DNA from 2 places in the Sinobaca sp. TMA16-18 genome. Region 1 is predicted to be linked to the other one. Evidence: predicted binding sites of a transcription regulator. Region 1 holds the regulator's gene; the other holds the start of a gene.
The links. Region 1 encodes LexA, which represses DNA repair genes until DNA is damaged. Its sites were predicted from a motif close to CGAACATATGTTCG; they were not measured.
Positions count from the first base shown of each region.

Region 2: parE (DNA topoisomerase IV subunit B) is a predicted target of LexA. The motif match lies at 5,385-5,398, and genes of this name have one in related genera.

Region 1 covers NZ_JCAKFM010000001.1:101,090-110,300, reverse strand. Annotated here, with positions in the region: gene AC5W14_RS00620 (hypothetical protein) at 1-86, shown strand, start outside; gene AC5W14_RS00615 (hypothetical protein) at 117-329, opposite strand; gene AC5W14_RS00610 (hypothetical protein) at 519-680, opposite strand; gene lexA (transcriptional repressor LexA) at 809-1,438, opposite strand; gene AC5W14_RS00600 (hypothetical protein) at 1,599-1,814, shown strand; gene AC5W14_RS00595 (YneB family resolvase-like protein) at 1,844-2,497, shown strand; gene AC5W14_RS00590 (DUF896 domain-containing protein) at 2,641-2,883, shown strand; gene tkt (transketolase) at 3,203-5,206, shown strand; gene AC5W14_RS00580 (YneF family protein) at 5,382-5,651, shown strand; gene AC5W14_RS00575 (ABC transporter transmembrane domain-containing protein) at 5,789-7,555, shown strand; gene AC5W14_RS00570 (ABC transporter ATP-binding protein) at 7,539-9,211, shown strand, end outside.
Region 2 covers NZ_JCAKFM010000007.1:61,747-70,957, forward strand. Annotated here, with positions in the region: gene AC5W14_RS12985 (acyl CoA:acetate/3-ketoacid CoA transferase) at 1-41, shown strand, start outside; gene AC5W14_RS12990 (GntP family permease) at 57-1,340, shown strand; gene fabG (3-oxoacyl-[acyl-carrier-protein] reductase) at 1,371-2,114, shown strand; gene AC5W14_RS13000 (ABC transporter ATP-binding protein) at 2,274-3,338, shown strand; gene AC5W14_RS13005 (ABC transporter permease/substrate-binding protein) at 3,338-4,867, shown strand; gene AC5W14_RS13010 (CoA-binding protein) at 4,892-5,305, shown strand; gene parE (DNA topoisomerase IV subunit B) at 5,471-7,447, shown strand; gene parC (DNA topoisomerase IV subunit A) at 7,444-9,211, shown strand, end outside.

The DNA of each region.
Region 1 (9,211 bases):
ATCGCACCACTTCTTATGAAGAATTAACCGGGTTTAACTTAAGAGAAGACACCAAGCCGGTAAAAGAACCAGAACCAGAAGAATAAAAAAAAGCGTTCCCTGCAGGGGACGCTTTTTTAATGCCTTACGACATCAAGAAATAGAAAAAAGATAGATTTTACTGCGGTAAATACAAGAAGAAAAATGAACACCAGAACCAGTATAGTAAGAGCGAGAGTCTCCTGAAAATGGAGAATATCGATCAAAATTAAGTTAGCAAGCACAGCGGAAATTACGCCGATAAATAATGTACTGTTAAATACACGTTCCATTATATTAGATGCAGCCATTTCAACATCTCCTGATTAGTATAGATTCCGCTCTTGTGAAATAGTGAGCGTTGTTTGCCTTATTCCTATTAAACCGCATTAGAGACGTGAAATCAATGTCTAAAAAGTGACAAAACAGCGAAAAAAATGACTAACTGGTGAACAATAGAAAAAAAGAAGCAAATAAAAATAGAATACCCAGTGGGCATTCTATTTTTCGTATATATCATCGGCAAGCAGCTTAATAGGACTGCCGCACTGAGGGCAATTCTGGTATTCCTGATCAATAGCAGCATCGCTTAGATCAGAAGCCGGCATCTGCACCTCTGCTTTTGTTTCTTTGCCGCATGAATGGCATTTAATATAGAGCAATGGCTTATCTCCTTTCCATGATCATAGCTGTATTTAATTATATATTTGTATACCACAACAGGTTTTTTCAAAACCTCTCAATGAAAAAACGGCTTTCTTCAATAATGAAGAAAGCCGTTTTCTATTCGTTAATGAATGGTGCGGAAAACGCCGATGACTTTACCAAGAACAGTACAGTCATCAAGAATAATAGGGTCCATGGCTGCATTTTCAGGCTGCAGGCGGATATAACCGCTCTCCCTGTAAAAACGCTTTACGGTCGCTTCGAGCTCTTCGGTCATTGCTACAATAATGTCTCCGTTGTTTGCTGTCTGCTGCTGTCTGACAATAACCAGGTCTTTATCGTAAATACCGGCTTCAATCATACTTTCCCCCTGAATAGTAAGGACAAAAACATTCTCATGTTCATTTGCCACCATACGTTCCGGAAGAGGAATGTATTCCTCTATGTTTTCGATAGCTGTAATGGGTTCACCGGCTGTAACTTTACCGAGCATCGGAACGTACACAGCAGAGCTTTCGGATATTTCAGGCGGTGCATCTTCAAAAGACAGCACCTCTATTGCTCTTGGTTTAGTAGGATCGCGTCGAATAAAACCTTTGCTTTCAAGCCTGGATAAATGTCCGTGCACGGTAGAACTGGAAGCGAGTCCCACAGCTTCTCCGATTTCCCGGACAGACGGGGGATAGCCTTTTAGACGTACTTCCCCTTTTATATAGTCAAGTATTTGTTCTTGTCGTTTTGATAATTTAGTCAAAGTCCCGGCACCTCCTGTGCGTGTAATGTTATTTTAAAAAATTGTATCATGAATAATACGAACATGCAAACATCCGTTCTAATTTTACTTGACGGGAACAGAAGTTCTTATTATACTTTTAAAAAAGGGAACGCACATTCTTAAAAACGGGGGAATTACAATGATTTCAAAAATAACGAATGTAACGATGCAGGAATGGATGATATTATTACTATTTGCAGCATCAATTTTATTTCTAATTATAGCCGTCCAGATTAATGCACCAGATGCAGAAGCAGGTTTTGTTTATGAAGACGATATAACGGAGGAAGCAGAAGAGCTTCAGATCGAACAGGAATTAACCGCCTATCAATGGGTGAATTATACCCTGGACTAATGAAAGTAATCAGAAGGTGAAGTGGGACGATGGAGAAGTGCATTATCTACTGCAGGGTGAGTACCGAAAAGAAAGAACAGCAGACTTCTCTGGAGCGGCAGGTGGAGGAATTGACATCTCTTGCCAAGAGAAACAATCTGCCTATTTATAAAACAATCAAAGAAGAACAGAGCGGCTATTCTATGGAAAGAGAAGGGCTGCTGGAGATGCTTGAAGACTTTTCGTCAGGAAAGGCTTCTATTTTGTGCGTGCAGGATGATACGAGACTTGGAAGAGGCCATGCAAAAGTAGCGGTCCTTCACGCCCTCCACAAAAGTGGAGTAACAATTTATTCAGTCCGGGAAAACGGCGTGCTTGAATTATCTGAGTCAGACAGTATGCTGATTGATATACTCTCCATCGTGGAGGAGCATCAGCGCAGGCTGCATAATTTTAAGATCAAGCGCGGAATGAAGCGGGCAGTAGAAAATGGCTACCGCCCCGATAAGAATTTAAAAAACCGGGGCCAGGGAGAGCGTGTAAAAAAAGAAGTGCCGATAGAAGAGATCATCAGGCTCCGTCAGCGGGACCTTCCCTTTTATGATATTGCCGCGACCCTGCGCGGACTCGGATACGATGTATCTAAAGCCACGGTGCACCGGCGCTACCGGGAGCATATGAAAAAAGAAGATGAACAGTCGTAGTGAAGGCTGAGCGCCTTTGATGAGGCCCTATACCTTCCTATCCCTCCAGAACAAAGATGGTTCCGTTTGCATAAAAGCGGGTATATAAGTACCATTAATATAGAAGGATATTCATGGAAACGAACATAAAAGGGGGGAATATCATGTTATCCCAAGACAAAATTGCACGCATTAATGAGCTGTCCCAGCGCGCGAAGACAACCGGCCTGACGGAGTCTGAGAGCATAGAACAGCACGAACTGAGAGAAGAATACCTGCAGAGTTTCCGTTCGTCATTTAAAGACCAGCTTCATTCGGTTAAAGTAGTGGATCCTGAAGGCGCTGACGTTACCCCCGATAAGCTGGACCGATCAAAGAAAGAACGTAAAGTGTACCGCTCCAGATAGCGTGGCACACAAATATATTCTTCATCTGGCGTAATGATATTATATTCGTATATGAGCCGCTGCCCGAAGAGCGGAATCCGGAAGACCATTTTCGTTAAAACAATAGAGGATGGTCTTTTTAACGTGGTTACAACTCCGTTAAACAAAAGGAATTAGAAACAGCGGAGATGGTAGATCCGGCCTGTCAAAAGAAAGCCGGCACGATTTAGAAAAATTCCACGTATTTCGCCGCGATTCTTGTATAATAAAAAGAAAGCGTTTATTATTTATTCATGGATGGACGTTAATTACTAAACAGAGACAAGGGGAGAATACGATTATGGCAGCGCAGACTACAGCGACGCAATTAGAAAATTTAGCTATTAATACGATTCGTACGTTATCGATCGATAGCATTGAACGGGCTAATTCCGGTCACCCGGGATTACCTATGGGAGCGGCACCAATGGCCTTTACTTTGTGGACAGAGTGCATGAATCATAATCCTGGCAACCCGGAATGGTTTAACCGCGACCGTTTTGTTCTATCCGCGGGACACGGCTCTATGCTTTTATACAGCCTGCTTCATCTTACCGGCTATGACCTTTCTCTGGAAGAGCTTCAGAACTTCAGACAGTGGGGAAGCAAAACTCCGGGACACCCGGAATACGGCCATACACCAGGCGTTGAAGCCACCACCGGTCCGCTTGGCCAGGGGCTTGCGATGGCAACAGGCATGGCTATGGCAGAGCGCCATATGGCAGCTACTTACAACAAAAGCAGCTTCCCGCTCGTAGATCATTATACATATGTTCTATGCGGCGATGGGGATATCATGGAAGGGGTCAGTTCAGAGTCCGCTTCTTTAGCCGGTCACCTGAACCTGGACCGCCTGATTGTGCTTTATGATTCCAACGATATTTCGCTCGATGGCGATCTGCACCAGTCATTTTCCGAAAATGTCATGCAGCGTTATGATGCATATGGCTGGCACACCATCCTCGTAAAAGATGGCAATGATACGAAAGCTATTAAAGAAGCAATTGAAGAAGCAAAGCAAGCAGGCAAGCCAACTTTAATCGAAGTCAAAACGACAATCGGTTACGGCTCTCCTAATAAAGGCGGTACCAACGCAGCACACGGTGCTCCGCTTGGCGCTGAAGAAATTACATTGGCCAAAGGAATGTACAAGTGGGAATACGAAGAAGAATTCCACGTACCGGCAGAAGTAACGGCCTTTTTCGCTGAGAAAAAAGCAGCAGGCGCCCGCAAAGAAAAAGAATGGAACGATTTGTTTACGGATTACCAGAAAAAGCACCCAAAAGATGCTGAACAATTCATTAAGGCGCTAAAAGGGGAGCTTCCTGAAGGATGGGAAAAAGAACTTCCCGCCTATACGAATGAAAAGGTAGCTACGCGTGCTGCTTCAGGCGATGCGCTTCAGGCCATTTCCAAGCACGTGCCATCGTTATTCGGCGGCTCGGCTGACCTGGCTTCTTCCAATAAGACATTAATTAAAGAAGAAACAGATTTTACAAAAGATAATTACAAAGGACGTAACATCTGGTTTGGCGTAAGAGAATTCGCCATGGCTTCTGCACTTAACGGTCTTAAGCTGCACGGCGGCGTACACCCATATGCATCCACGTTCCTGGTGTTCTCTGATTACCTTCGTCCGGCACTTCGCTTAAGTGCATTAATGAATCTGCCTGTAACGTATGTGTTCACACATGACAGCATTGCAGTCGGAGAAGACGGCCCAACACATGAACCCGTTGAACAAATCGCTGCTCTTCGTGCAATCCCGGGCGTTCACGTCATCCGTCCAGCCGACGGCAATGAAACATCCGCGGCCTGGAAAGTGGCATTGGAGAGCACAGGCGGCCCAACCGTTCTGTCTCTAACCAGACAAGGTCTTCCTACGCTGTCAACTTCTGCTGAAAGAGCGGAAGAGGGCGTAGCTAAAGGCGCATATATCGTAGAATCTGTTGGTTCACCAGAAGTGCAGCTTCTGGCTACCGGTTCGGAAGTGGCGCTGGCAGTGGATGCCAAAGCCGCACTTGAGCAGGAAGGAATTGCGGCTAACGTAGTAAGTATGCCCGATTTTCTTGCTTTTGACCGCCAGCCGCAAAGCTACAGAGACAGCGTGCTGTTAAAAGGAGTACCAGCTCTAGGTATGGAAATGGGATCAACAATGCCTTGGTACAAGTACGTAGGCACAGAAGGCGCCGTTCTCGGAATTGATGAATTTGGAGCTTCTGCTCCTGGAGATAAAATTATGGAAGAGTATGGCTTTACAACCGAAAATGTAGTATCTATTGTAAAAGACCTGCTTCAAAAATAAAAAGCAAAGCCTGGACGAGATCCAGGCTTCTTTTTTTACGGATCTGGAAATTGAAGCAAATCACTGGGAGGCTCTTTTCATCCGCCTGTTAGTAAGGTATAATGTTAGAGGTCCTTACAGTATCCACGAAGGATAAAAAGGATGTTCACTAGAAATAGAAGGAGGAAGTGCCGGAATGGATTGGCTTTGGTTTGTACTCGTCGGCGTACTGTGTTTAATCGCAGGGGCAGCGCTTGGTTTTTTTATCGCCAGAAAAACAATGATGAACTACTTAAAGAAAAACCCGCCTATTAATGAACAGATGCTGCGGGTTATGATGATGCAGATGGGGCAGAACCCTTCACAGAAGAAAATTAATCAGATGATGAAGGCTATGCAGCGTCAGCAGGATACAAAAGAATCAAAAAAGGAAACAAAAAAAGAGTTGAAAAATGCAAAAAAATAATAGCAGCGCTCTCTAATACAGAGAGCGTTTTTTTATGCTTTTTCTGCGCTTTACGCAGCTCCTTTCTTGAAGGCAAAAAGGGAAATGGCGTATGATAATAAACAATTAGACAAACGAACAAGAAAGCAGGGAGAGACATGCAGATCTTCTGGTCGCTGCGATGGTTTTTTAAAAAAGAATGGCTGGCATACAGCGTGGGGATCGGCATATTAATGCTCGTATCCGCTCTGTCTCTGCTTCCCCCCTACGCGGCAGGAAGGGTAGTAGACCAGATTGCCGAGGGCACGTTGACAGTTGGGGATTTACAGTACTGGGCAGTCCTGCTTCTCGGAGCAGGAGTGTTGATGTATATATTCCGCTACATATGGCGGATTATGATTTTTGGGGCGGCGATCCGCCTCGCCAGGCTTTTAAGAAGCCGGCTGTATAAACATTACACCAAAATGAGTGCTTCCTTCTACAACAGAAGGCGGACAGGTGATTTAATGGCCCACTCCACAAACGATATCAAGGCGGTGGAACAAACGGCCGGCATTGGCGTGTTAACGCTCGTTGATTCTGTTGCAATGGGCGGATTTGTCATAGCCGCGATGGCTTTTACGATCAGCTGGCAGCTGACGCTTTTATGTCTTCTGCCGATGCCGTTGATGGCGGCTGCTACGAGCATTTACGGCAATATTCTGCATCACCGCTTTGGCCAGGCCCAGGCAGCCTTTTCCGAGTTGAACAATAAAGTGCAGGAAAGCGTGTCCGGTATCCGGGTCACTAAAGCATTTGGACAGGAGAAAGCCGAAGTGGCGGCCTTTTCCCGGCAGTCCGATAAAGTTGTGCAAAAAAATGAAAACGTCGCAAGAGTGGATGCATTATTTGAACCGACAATATCACTTGTCGTAGGGGTTTCCTATTTTCTGGCCGTTTTTTTCGGAGCACGGTTTGTGATTGCAGGAGACCTGACGATCGGTGAATTAACAAGCTTTACCGTGTATCTTGGCATGCTGACGTGGCCCATGCTTGCGTTTGGACTGCTTTTTAATATCGTAGAGCGTGGCCGGGCAAGCTATGGACGGATTGAATCACTGCTGGCAGAAAAACAGGATATTACGGATGAACGTGCCGTTTATAACACGGTCCCTACAGGAAACATTGATGTAAATATAGAACGCTGCAGCTACCCGCAGGCCGAACAGCCGGCGCTCCAGCAGATTGCTTTTCATGCAGAGAAGGGAGACACCGTTGGCATTGCAGGGCGTACCGGAAGCGGGAAAACGACTCTTTTGAAACTACTGCTCCGGGAAATGGAGGATCCGTTAAGCCGGATAAATATAGATGGCGCACCGGCTTCCGCTTACCATCTGGATCAGTACCGGCAGGCATTCGGCTATGTGCCGCAGGATCATTTTCTCTTTTCGATTTCGATTGCCGACAACATATCATTTGCCAAGCCGGAAGCATCTCTGGAAGACATTATACATGCGGCGAAAACAGCGCATGTACACGATGATATTATGAGTATGGAATACGGGTATGACACGATCGTAGGCGAACGGGGCGTGACGCTCTCAGGCGGCCAGAAACAGCGGCTGGCGATTGCACGGGCATTAATCACAGACCCGGAAATTCTTATCCTCGATGATTCGCTTTCGGCGGTAGACGCCAAAACAGAAGAATCCATTCTCTCTCACCTGCAGCGGGAGCGGCAGAACAAAACAACGTGGATTGTATCGCACCGCATGAGTGCGATTAAACATGCCGATCAGATTGTAGTGCTTGAAAATGGCCGGCAGACAGAAAAGGGCACGCATCAGCAACTAATGAAGGACCGCCGCTGGTATGCTGATATGTATGACATGCAGCAGCTTGAAAGCTTAGTGGAGAAGGGAGGAAAAGATGGAGCACCAGGATAGAGTATTAAGCAGCAAAGAACAGTGGAGCATTTTTAAACGATTATTAAAAGCGGCTGTGCCGTATAAAAAACAACTGGCCGCTGCCGCTCTTTTCCTTCTGGTTGGCACAAGCGCTGACCTGGTTGGTCCTATATTAGTAAAAGTATTTATTGACGACTATTTGACCCAGAATACCTTTCCGGCCGGCCCTCTCGTAGTTCTGGGGGTAAGCTACGCCGTGCTTCACCTGCTCGGTGTCGTTCTCGGATACTACCAGATTTTCTGGTTTCAGCGGATTGCCCTGCAGATCATCCGGACGCTGCGGATTGACGTCTTTAAAAAATTAGAGCAATCCAGGCTGCGGTTTTTTGACCGGACCGCAGCCGGCGGTTTGATATCGAGGCTGACAAACGATACGGAATCGGTCAAGGAGATGTACGTCGAAGTGCTGGCCGTCATTATTCATAACGGAGTGTTTTTAATCGGCGTCTTTATAGCAATGGCCATTCTGGACGTTCAGCTGGCTCTTCTCTGCCTGGCACTGTTTCCCATCATATTCGTTTTAATATATTACTACCGGAAAAAAAGTGCTGTATTTTTTGGATCCATGAGCGGGCGGTTAAGCATGCTGAACGCAAAAATCAACGAATCCATTCAAGGAATGAATATCATTCAGGTGTTTCGCCAGGAAAAGCGGATGCGCGGTGAATTTGAAGAAATAAATGAAAAACACCGCCGGTCTTCCGTACAGACGATGAAGCTCGACGGTCTGCTGCTGCGTCCGGCAATTGACCTGATCAGTGTGGCCACCCTTGTCCTCGTACTGACATACTTCGGGCTGGCTTCTTTTGAGGGAAGCATACAGCTTGGGGTGCTGTATGCGTTTATTAATTACATTGACCGTTTGTTTGAGCCTGTTAACCAAATTATGCAGCAGCTCTCTAAACAGCAGCAGGCGATTGTATCGGCGGGCCGGGTATTTCAGATCCTGGACCGGACAGAGGATATGGAGCCGGCAGCAGATCATGCCCGGGAGGAAACGTTCATAAAAGAAGGCAGCGTGCGGTTTGACCATGTGTCATTTGGCTATGATCCGGGAAACCCGGTGCTCAAAGATATTTCCTTTCGGGTGAACAAAGGCGAAACGCTGGCTATTGTAGGACACACGGGAAGCGGGAAAAGTTCGATTGTACAGGTGCTCCTTCGTTTCTACGATACGCAGAAGGGATCGATCACCGTGGATGGAAGAAATATTCATGAATACGGAAATAAAGAAATCCGCAGAAATATCGGGCTCGTCCTGCAGGACCCGTTTCTATTCAGCGGTACGGTAAAGGATAATATTATGTTTCATGACCCGAACGTAAGCGAACAAGACATGAAGCGGGCGGCAGAAAAAGTAGAGGCGGCACCTTTTATTGAGAAGCTCCCGGCGGCATATGAAGAGCCGGTCGGAGAACGGGGCAGCTCTTTTTCCAACGGGGAAAAACAGCTGATTACGTTCGCGAGAACAATTGCGAAAGATCCGAAAATCCTTGTGCTGGATGAAGCGACGGCAAGTATTGATTCCGAAACGGAACAGGATATTCAAACGGCGCTGGATCGGATGAAACAGGGGCGGACGACGATTATGATTGCCCACCGGCTTTCCACGATAAAAGACGCAGACCATATTAT
Region 2 (9,211 bases), on a different contig from region 1:
TGGGAATAGCAGGGCCGCAGGATGAGCCCGTCGTTCAATAAAAGGAGGAATAACACATGTTAGGAATAATACTAGGTCTTATCGTTCTCATGGTGCTCGCCTACATGGGCTGGTCCATTATCTGGGTGGCGCCTATCGCTGCCGGGGTTGTAGCAATATTTGGAGGATTGAATCTGCTTGATGCTTACACAGACACGTACATGAGCGGGTTTGTCGGATTCGCCCAGCAGTGGTTCCCGGTTTTTCTGCTCGGAGCTATTTTTGGTAAGTTAATGGAAGATACGGGCATGGCCCGGTCTGTTGCAATGGCACTGAGCCGTTTTATCGGAACAAAGCGGGCCATCTTAAGCGTTGTCGTGTCCGCTGCTATTCTTACTTACGGGGGAGTCAGCCTCTTTGTCGTTGTGTTTGCCGTGTATCCGCTGTCTCTTACATTGTTCAGAGAGGCAAACATTACAAGAAAGCTGATCCCGCCTACCATTGCACTTGGCGCCCTCACGTTTACGATGACGGCCCTGCCGGGAACGCCGCAGATTCAGAACCTGATCCCAATTGCCTCCTTTGAAACGACAGCCACGGCTGCCCCTGTGATGGGTCTTGCGGCCGCTGCTGTGATGGGCGTCGGCGGTTACTTGTACCTGCGGTGGAGAGAAAAGAAAATGAGTGCGAAGGGTGAGATTTTCACCGAACCAAAAGACAAAAAAATTGTGGAAGATGATGGAAAAACTCCGTTGTTTCTGCTGTCGATTCTGCCGCTTATCGTTGTACTGGTCACATTAAACATACTCGGCTGGGATATCGTCGTTGCCTTGATTTCCGGTATCGTGCTTATCCTGCTGCTCAATATCGACAAGTGGAGAGGGTACGTAAAGGCGATGAACGCCGGGGCGTCCGGTTCTGTACTCGCTATTATTAATACAAGTGCCGCCGTTGGGTTTGGTACGGTAGTACAGAACGTACCCGGATTTGACCGGTTAACAGAACTGCTTCTCGGCGTCCGCGGCAGTCCGCTGATTTCCGAAGCGATTGCCGTTAACATCCTGGCAGGGGCAACCGGTTCTGCGTCAGGCGGTATGGGTATCGCGCTTGAAGCGCTGGGCGAGCAGTATTATCAGCTCGCACTCGAGACGGGCATCAGTCCGGAAGCATTCCACCGGGTAGCCTCATTGTCATCCGGCGGCCTCGATGCCCTTCCTCATAACGGTGCTGTCCTGACGCTCCTTGCCGTAACCGGTATGACGCATAAAGATTCCTATAAAGACATCTTCGTCGTTGCCGTAGCGATTCCAATTTTCGCTACTGTTGTTGCCATCGTTCTAGCAAGCATGGGTCTTGTGTAATACACCGAACAGAAAGGATCAGGATAAATCATGAAACGATTAGAAGGAAAAACAGCGGTTATTACAGGAGGCGGCCGCGGCATTGGCGCGGCTACTGCCAAAAAGTTTCTCACAGAAGGCGCGAACGTCGTGATCGTGGATGTGAATCAGGAAGACCTCGACCACGTTGTTAACGAATCAACAGAGTACGAAAGTCACATACTCGGGCTTAAAGCCGACATTACAAACAAAACCGATATTGACCATGTCCTCGAAAAAAGCGTTCAAACGTTTTCGAAGGTGGATATTTTAATCAACAATGCCGGGATTACAGCAGACGCCCAGCTGTTAAAAATGGAAGAAGAGGACTGGGACAAGGTCATAAACGTTAATTTAAAAGGCGTATTCCTCATGACCCAGAAAGCGGCGGCGCTCATGAAAGAGCAGGAGTCCGGTGTGATTTTAAACGCCTCCTCAGTCGTAGGTATCTATGGCAATTTCGGCCAGACCAACTACGCAGCCTCCAAGTTCGGCATCAATGGCATGACGAAAACGTGGGCGAAAGAGCTCGGGCGCTGGAAAATCAGGGTGAACTCGGTGGCACCGGGCTTTATTCTGTCCCCGATGACAGAGAAAATGCCGGAAAAAGCCTTGGCAATGATGAAAGAAAAAGCGGTGCTCGGTACGCTCGGCACCCCCGAAGACATTGCCAACGCCTACGCATTTCTCGCTTCAGACGAAGCGTCCTTTATTACAGGCACCGTCCTGAATGTAGACGGCGGTGCGGTAATTTAACCAATAAATCAACAGACCGGAGGAGACACCACGTCCCCTCCGGTTTTTTGTCGTCCCTTTTTGTTTGTAAAGGATTGGAAGATGAAATATGATTAGGTCAGCTTTCCTCCCCCTGTATGCGAGGCAACAGGCGATTATACCAAGAAAGGGCTTGACGACATGATATCTTTTCACGACATTACAAAGCAATTTGCAGACCAGTCCACCGCCGTAGAACAATTTAACCTGACAATCAACAAAGGCGAGTTTTTTGTTCTGATCGGCCCAAGCGGCTGTGGAAAAACGACCACGCTGAAAATGATCAACCGCCTTATTGAACCGACTTCCGGCCGCATTACCATCGAGGATAAAGATATCACCGACTGGAACCGCCAGGAGCTGCGCTGGAACATCGGCTATGTGCTCCAGCAGATTGCCCTGTTCCCGACGATGACGATTGCCGAAAACATCGCAGTCGTACCGGAAATGCGCAAGTGGAAAAAAACAGAAATCCATGAGCGGGTGGATGAGCTCCTCCGCATGGTCGGCCTCGATCCGGATACTTATCGGAACCGCCGGCCCTCCGAACTCTCCGGCGGACAGCAGCAGCGGATCGGTGTTATCCGTGCCCTGGCCGGCAACCCGGACATTATTTTAATGGATGAACCGTTCAGTGCGCTCGATCCGATCAGCCGTGAACAGCTGCAAAAAGATATCCGCCGGCTTCAGGCCGATATCCAGAAAACGATTGTGTTTGTGACGCACGATATTGACGAAGCGCTCGCCCTTGGCGACCGCATCTGTCTGATGAAAGACGGCCATATCGTTCAGGTGGGCAGCCGCGAAGAGCTTGTAAATGAGCCGGTCGACGATTTTGTGAAAAGCTTTATCGGCGACCGCCGCGACCCGTGGGACACCCGGGTAAAAGAAGTGATGAATCCGGACAGCCACCTGCTCGCACGGCATCAGGAAGTCAGCGGGTATCCCCTGTACCCGGCGCCCCTTTATATTTTTAGAGACGACCGCACGTACGTCGGACGGCGGGCAGCCGAAGGCATCGTATCCAATGATCCGGCCGTGCATCCGGACGACACGCTCAAACATGCTTTGAAATCCTTTGACAACACGGAGCTCGATGCGCTTCCCGTGCTGACCGGCACCCGCATTGATGGGGTCCTCAGCTACCGGGATATTGTCCAGTTTATGAAAAAAGCCCAGCTGAAACCGGAAGGGGAGCTGGCCTGATGGCGACCTTACAGGAACTATGGGAGCTGTTTTCCACCCGCCAGGGCGAATTCTGGCAGGTGATGTGGCAGCACGTGCATATGTCCGTCGTGGCGCTGTTGTTTGCCGTTCTGATTGCCGTCCCGCTTGGCATTATTCTTACCCGGAAGCAGAAATTTGCGGAGCCGATTATTGGAGTCGCTGCCGTGCTGCAGACGATTCCGAGTCTGGCGCTGCTCGGGTTTATGATCCTGCTTTTGAATCAAATTGGCACCCTGCCGGCCGTAGTCGCTCTTACCGCCTATGCGCTTCTTCCCATTCTGCGGAATACATACACGGGCATACAGGGAGTCGATCCGTCGATTCAGGAAGCAGCTGTCGGCATGGGGATGTCTTCGTTTCGAAAGCTTCGTAAAATCGAGCTTCCGATGGCGATGCCGATCATTATGGCGGGCATTCGCACGTCGATGGTTTTAATTGTCGGCACGGCTACGCTCGCAGCGCTGATCAGCGCCGGCGGCCTCGGCGACTTTATTATGACCGGGATCGACAGAGCAAACAATGCGTATATCCTCCTGGGGGCTCTTCCCGCAGCTCTTTTGGCCCTGTTTTTTGACTTTATACTGCGCATGACGGAAAAGCGCTCCCAGGGGAAAACGCTCGCCCCTATTTTTGTTGTGCTCGGGCTGTCGATTGCGATCGCTCTGGCGCCGCTGTTTTCCTTTGCCCAGCAGCCGCAGATTACGATCGGCGGCAAGATTACCGCTGAGCCGGAAATTATTGCGAATATGTACAAGCACCTCATTGAGGAGGAAACGGATTTACTGGTGGATATCCGCACCGGGATGGGAAGCACTGATATTGCGTTTAACGCGCTTCAGTCCGACGATGTCGATATTTACCTGGAATTCACCGGCACGGCACTGACGACACTGCTCGATGAAACGCCGGAGCCGGGAACGACCGAAGAAGAAGTGTATGAACGTACGAAAATAGGCCTGATGGAAGAATACGACCTGGCCTATCTGGAGCCAATGGCCTTTAACAATACCTATGCGCTTGCGGTACGGGCAGAAACCGCTGAAGAGCTCGGCATTGAGACGATCTCGGACATGGAGCCATACCGGGATCAGCTTACCGCCGGCTTTACGTTTGAGTTTGCCGACCGCGAAGACGGGTATATAGGGTTACAGGACATCTACGGCTTTTCTTTTGAAAATGTAGAGACGATGGATTCAGGTCTGCGTACCCGGGCATTAACGACCGAACAGGTTGATTTTATTGATGCCTTTTCGACAGGGGCAGATATTATCGAGTACGACCTGGCCCTGATGGAAGATGACGAGAATCTGTTCCCGCCTTACCAGGGAGCACCTCTCATGAAACAGGAAACGCTTGAAGAGTATCCGGAACTCGAAGAGCCCCTGAATCGTCTCAGCGGGATGATTACCGATGAGGAAATGCAGGAGATGAACTACAAAGTGGAATACGAAGACGAAGACCCTTACGACGTAGCAGAAGAGTTTCTGCAGTCGGTGGATTTACTCTAACCCTGATGTTAAAGGAGAGATACAATGGCACACAAGAACCCGAACCAGCAGAAAATAAAACAGATACTGGATACGAGCAAACGCATTGCAGTGGTGGGGCTGTCTGACAACCCCTCGCGCACATCCTATCAGGTGAGCAGCCAGATGCAGCAGGCCGGATATGAGATTATCCCGGTGAACCCGACTGTCGATGAGGTGCTTGGCGTCAAAGCCGTGAAGCGCCTGCAGGATATTGACGGACCGGTAGACATTGTGAACGTATTCCGCCGCAGTGAGTTTCTTCCCCATGTTGCCCGCGACGCGCTCGAGATTAACGCCGGCACCTTCTGGGCCCAGCTCGGCGTATCCCATCCAGAGGTGACGGATATTTTAAAGGAAACAAATACCAATGTCATTATGAATTCGTGCATAAAGGTCGAATACCAGATGACACGCTAAAACAATTCCGGGAACCAGTTCAAAGTTGAACTGGTTCTTTTTGTTTTTTTGTGATATTTTGATGGAGGAAGTGTCATATAAAACATACGTTCGTATAAAGGCGTATGGTATGATAAGATATTATACAAAGATATTTGTTTTTGCATGAGAAGGGAGTCGGATTTTTTGGCAGCAAAGGAAACATACCAATATAACGACGAGTCGATTCAGGTCCTCGAAGGCCTTGAAGCGGTTCGCAAACGCCCCGGCATGTATATCGGAAGTACCGATAGCCGGGGACTTCATCATCTTGTTTTTGAAATCGTAGATAACGCAGTCGACGAAGCACTGGCCGGATTCGGCAAAGACATTCAGGTCGTTCTGCATAAAGATAACAGCGTCAGCGTGTCTGACGCCGGAAGAGGCATGCCGACCGGAATGCATCAAACCGGCAAGCCAACGCCGGAAGTCATCCTTACCGTGCTTCATGCCGGCGGTAAGTTCGGCCAGGGCGGCTATGCGACGAGCGGAGGGCTCCATGGCGTAGGGGCTTCTGTTGTGAATGCTTTGTCTGAATCACTCGACGTGATGATTGACCGCAACGGCGAGAGCTTTCAGCAGTCGTTCCGGGACGGCGGCAAGCCGGTGACCGGCCTTGTAAAAAAAGGACCCACAAAAAAAACAGGCACGACGATCCGGTTTAAGCCGGATCCATCGATTTTTAACCATACGGTGTTTCAGTATGACACGTTAGCTGAACGCTTAAGAGAAGCGGCGTTTCTTTTGGGCGGAGTAACGATCGGTATCCGCGATGAACGCCAGAAGGAAGTTGTGACCGATACGTTTTCGTTTGATACAGGCATTAAAGCTTTTGTGGAATATTTGAACGAAGACAAGGAAACGCTTCATCCGGTCGTCTTTTTTGAAGGCGTGAACCAGGATATTGAAGTGGAGACCGCGTTTCAATTCAACGACGCCTACACTGAAACAACGCTTTCTTTTGTAAACAATGTCCGCACAAGAGACGGGGGGACCCATGAGTCCGGAGCAAGATCGGCGCTGACCCGGATTGTGAATGAATACGCAAGAAAGACCGGCCTGTTAAAAGAAAAAGACAAAAACCTCGACGGCTCGGATATCCGTGAAGGCTTTACATCGGTGATTTCGATCCGGGTGCCGGAGGAAAAGCTCCAGTTTGAAGGCCAGACAAAAAGCAAGCTCGGTACACCTGACGCCCGTTCTGCCGTAGAGCAGGTACTGGCGGAGAAACTGACCTACTTTTTTGAAGAAAACCCAACTGTCAGCCAGATGCTGATTAAAAAGGCCGTCAAGGCGTCCCAGGCAAGAGAAGCGGCGCGCCGGGCCAGAGAAGAAGCCAGAAACGGCAAGAAAAACCGGAAAAAAGACGTGCTTCTCAGCGGCAAGCTGACCCCGGCCCAGTCTAAAAATCCAGACCGCAATGAGCTGTACCTTGTCGAGGGTGATTCTGCCGGTGGTTCGGCCAAGCAGGGACGGGACCGGAAATTCCAGGCGGTGCTGCCTCTGCGCGGCAAAGTCATCAATACGGAAAAAGCCCGCATAGACGATATTATGAAAAACGAAGAAATCCGCACGATTATTTATGCTCTCGGGGCGGGAGTCGGTGCTGATTTTGTTCTCGAAGAGCGCAACTACGATAAAGTTGTCATTATGACCGATGCCGATACGGACGGGGCCCACATTCAGGTGCTGCTGCTGACGTTCTTTTACCGGTACATGCGGGAGCTGATTTCCTCCGGGAAGGTGTACATCGCCCTGCCGCCGCTGTACAAGGTAAGCAAAGGCTCCGGCAAAAAAGAAAAAACAGAATATGCCTGGGATGAAGAAGGCATGCAGGAAGCGATGAAAAAAATCGGCAAAGGCTATATCATTCAGCGCTACAAGGGTCTCGGGGAAATGGATGCCACCCAGCTGTGGGAAACGACAATGAACCCGGAATCACGCACGTTGATCCGGGTGACGATTGAAGACCTCGCCCGTGCCGATAAACGCGTCAGCGTACTGATGGGCGATAAAGTAGAACCCCGCCGGAAGTGGATTGAATCGAATGTAGCCTTTGGGCTGGAGGAAGACAGCAACATTCTGGAAAACGAAAACCTTCACCTGGAGGATGAATACGAATGACGCATACAGAGAAGTTTTTAGACTTACCGCTTGAAGATGTTATCGGCGACCGTTTCGGCCGCTACAGCAAATATATTATCCAGGAGCGGGCCCTGCCTGATGCCCGCGACGGCTTAAAGCCGGTGCAGCGCCGGATTTTGTATGCGATGTACCACGAAGGCAATACGTTTGAAAAACCGTTTCGTAAAGCCGCCAAAACGGTAGGTAACGTAATCGGTAACTACCACCCGCATGGAGACAGCTCTGTGTACGAAGCGATGGTACGGATGAGCCAGGATTGGAAAGTCCGCAATGCGCTCGTGCAGATGCACGGTAACAACGGTTCGGTGGACGGAGACCCGCCTGCCGCGATGCGTTATACCGAGGCACGCCTGTCCGCGCTTTCAGCAGAACTGCTGCGCGATATTGAAAAAAGCACGGTTGAATATATTCCGAACTTTGATGATTCCCAGGAAGAGCCGGTTGTGCTGCCGGCAATGTACCCGAACCTGCTTGTGAACGGCTCCACCGGGATCAGCGCAGGGTATGCCACCGACATTCCTCCGCATCAGCTCGGCGAAGTGATTGACGCGGCCTTAATGATGATTGATAAACCGGAAGCCGGTGTTGACGAGCTGATGACCGTGCTGAAAGGGCCGGATTTCCCGACCGGAGGCACAATTCAGGGGCTTGAAGGCATCCGCAGTGCATATGAAACCGGTAAAGGCAAAGTAATGCTGCGTGCCAATGCGGACATTCAAGAGCTCCGCGGAGGACGCAAGCAGATCGTGATTACCGAAATTCCTTATGATGTGGTCAAATCAAACCTGGTTAAAAAAATGGATGAAATCCGCTTTGATAAAAAGATTGACGGTATTGCCGAAGTACGGGACGACACCGATCGGACCGGTCTGCGGATTGTAGTAGAACTAAAAAAAGAAGCCGATCCCGAAAACGTGCTGACTTTTTTATACAAGGCGACCGATCTGCAGATTGCCTATCATTTCAATATGGTAGCCATCTACAACCAGACGCCGCAGCTTATGGGACTTAAACCGCTTCTATCCGCCTATATCGGCCATCAGCGCGAAGTGGTTACAAACCGGTCCCGCCATGAGCTCGATAAAGCGGTCAAGCGCCAGCATATCGTTGAAGGCCTGATTAAAGCCATTTCGATTCTCGATGAAGTCATCGCAGCCATACGGGAGTCCAACGACAAGGCAGATGCTAAACGGAATCTGGAAGAAAAATATTCCTTTACACCCGAGCAGGCTGAAGCAATCGTGAGCCTGCAGCTGTACCGTTTAACCAATACCGACATTGTAACGCTTGAAAAAGAAGCAGAAGCACTCCGCAAAGAGATCACCCGTCTTGAAGGCATACTAAAGAGCGACAAAAAGCTGATGGATGTGATTAAAAAAGAACTAACGCGGATTCGTAAGCTGTATAACGATGAGCGGCTTACTAAAATTGAAGAACATATCCAAGAGCTGGTAGTGGATATGGAAGGAATGATTCCTTCCGAAGACGTTATTATTACAGCCACGCAGGAAGGGTATGTCAAACGGACGAGCATTCGATCCTATTCGGCTTCTAAAGAAGATAAGCCCGGCATGAAAGAAACCGATGAGCTGCTGTATTTCAAGGAAATGAACACAACAGACACGCTGCTGCTGTTTACAAAGCGCGGTCAGTATATCTATATGCCGGTTCACCAGCTTTCCGAGATCCGCTGGAAAGACAACGGCCAGCACATCGGTAACCTGGTGCAGCTGGAGGCGGGCG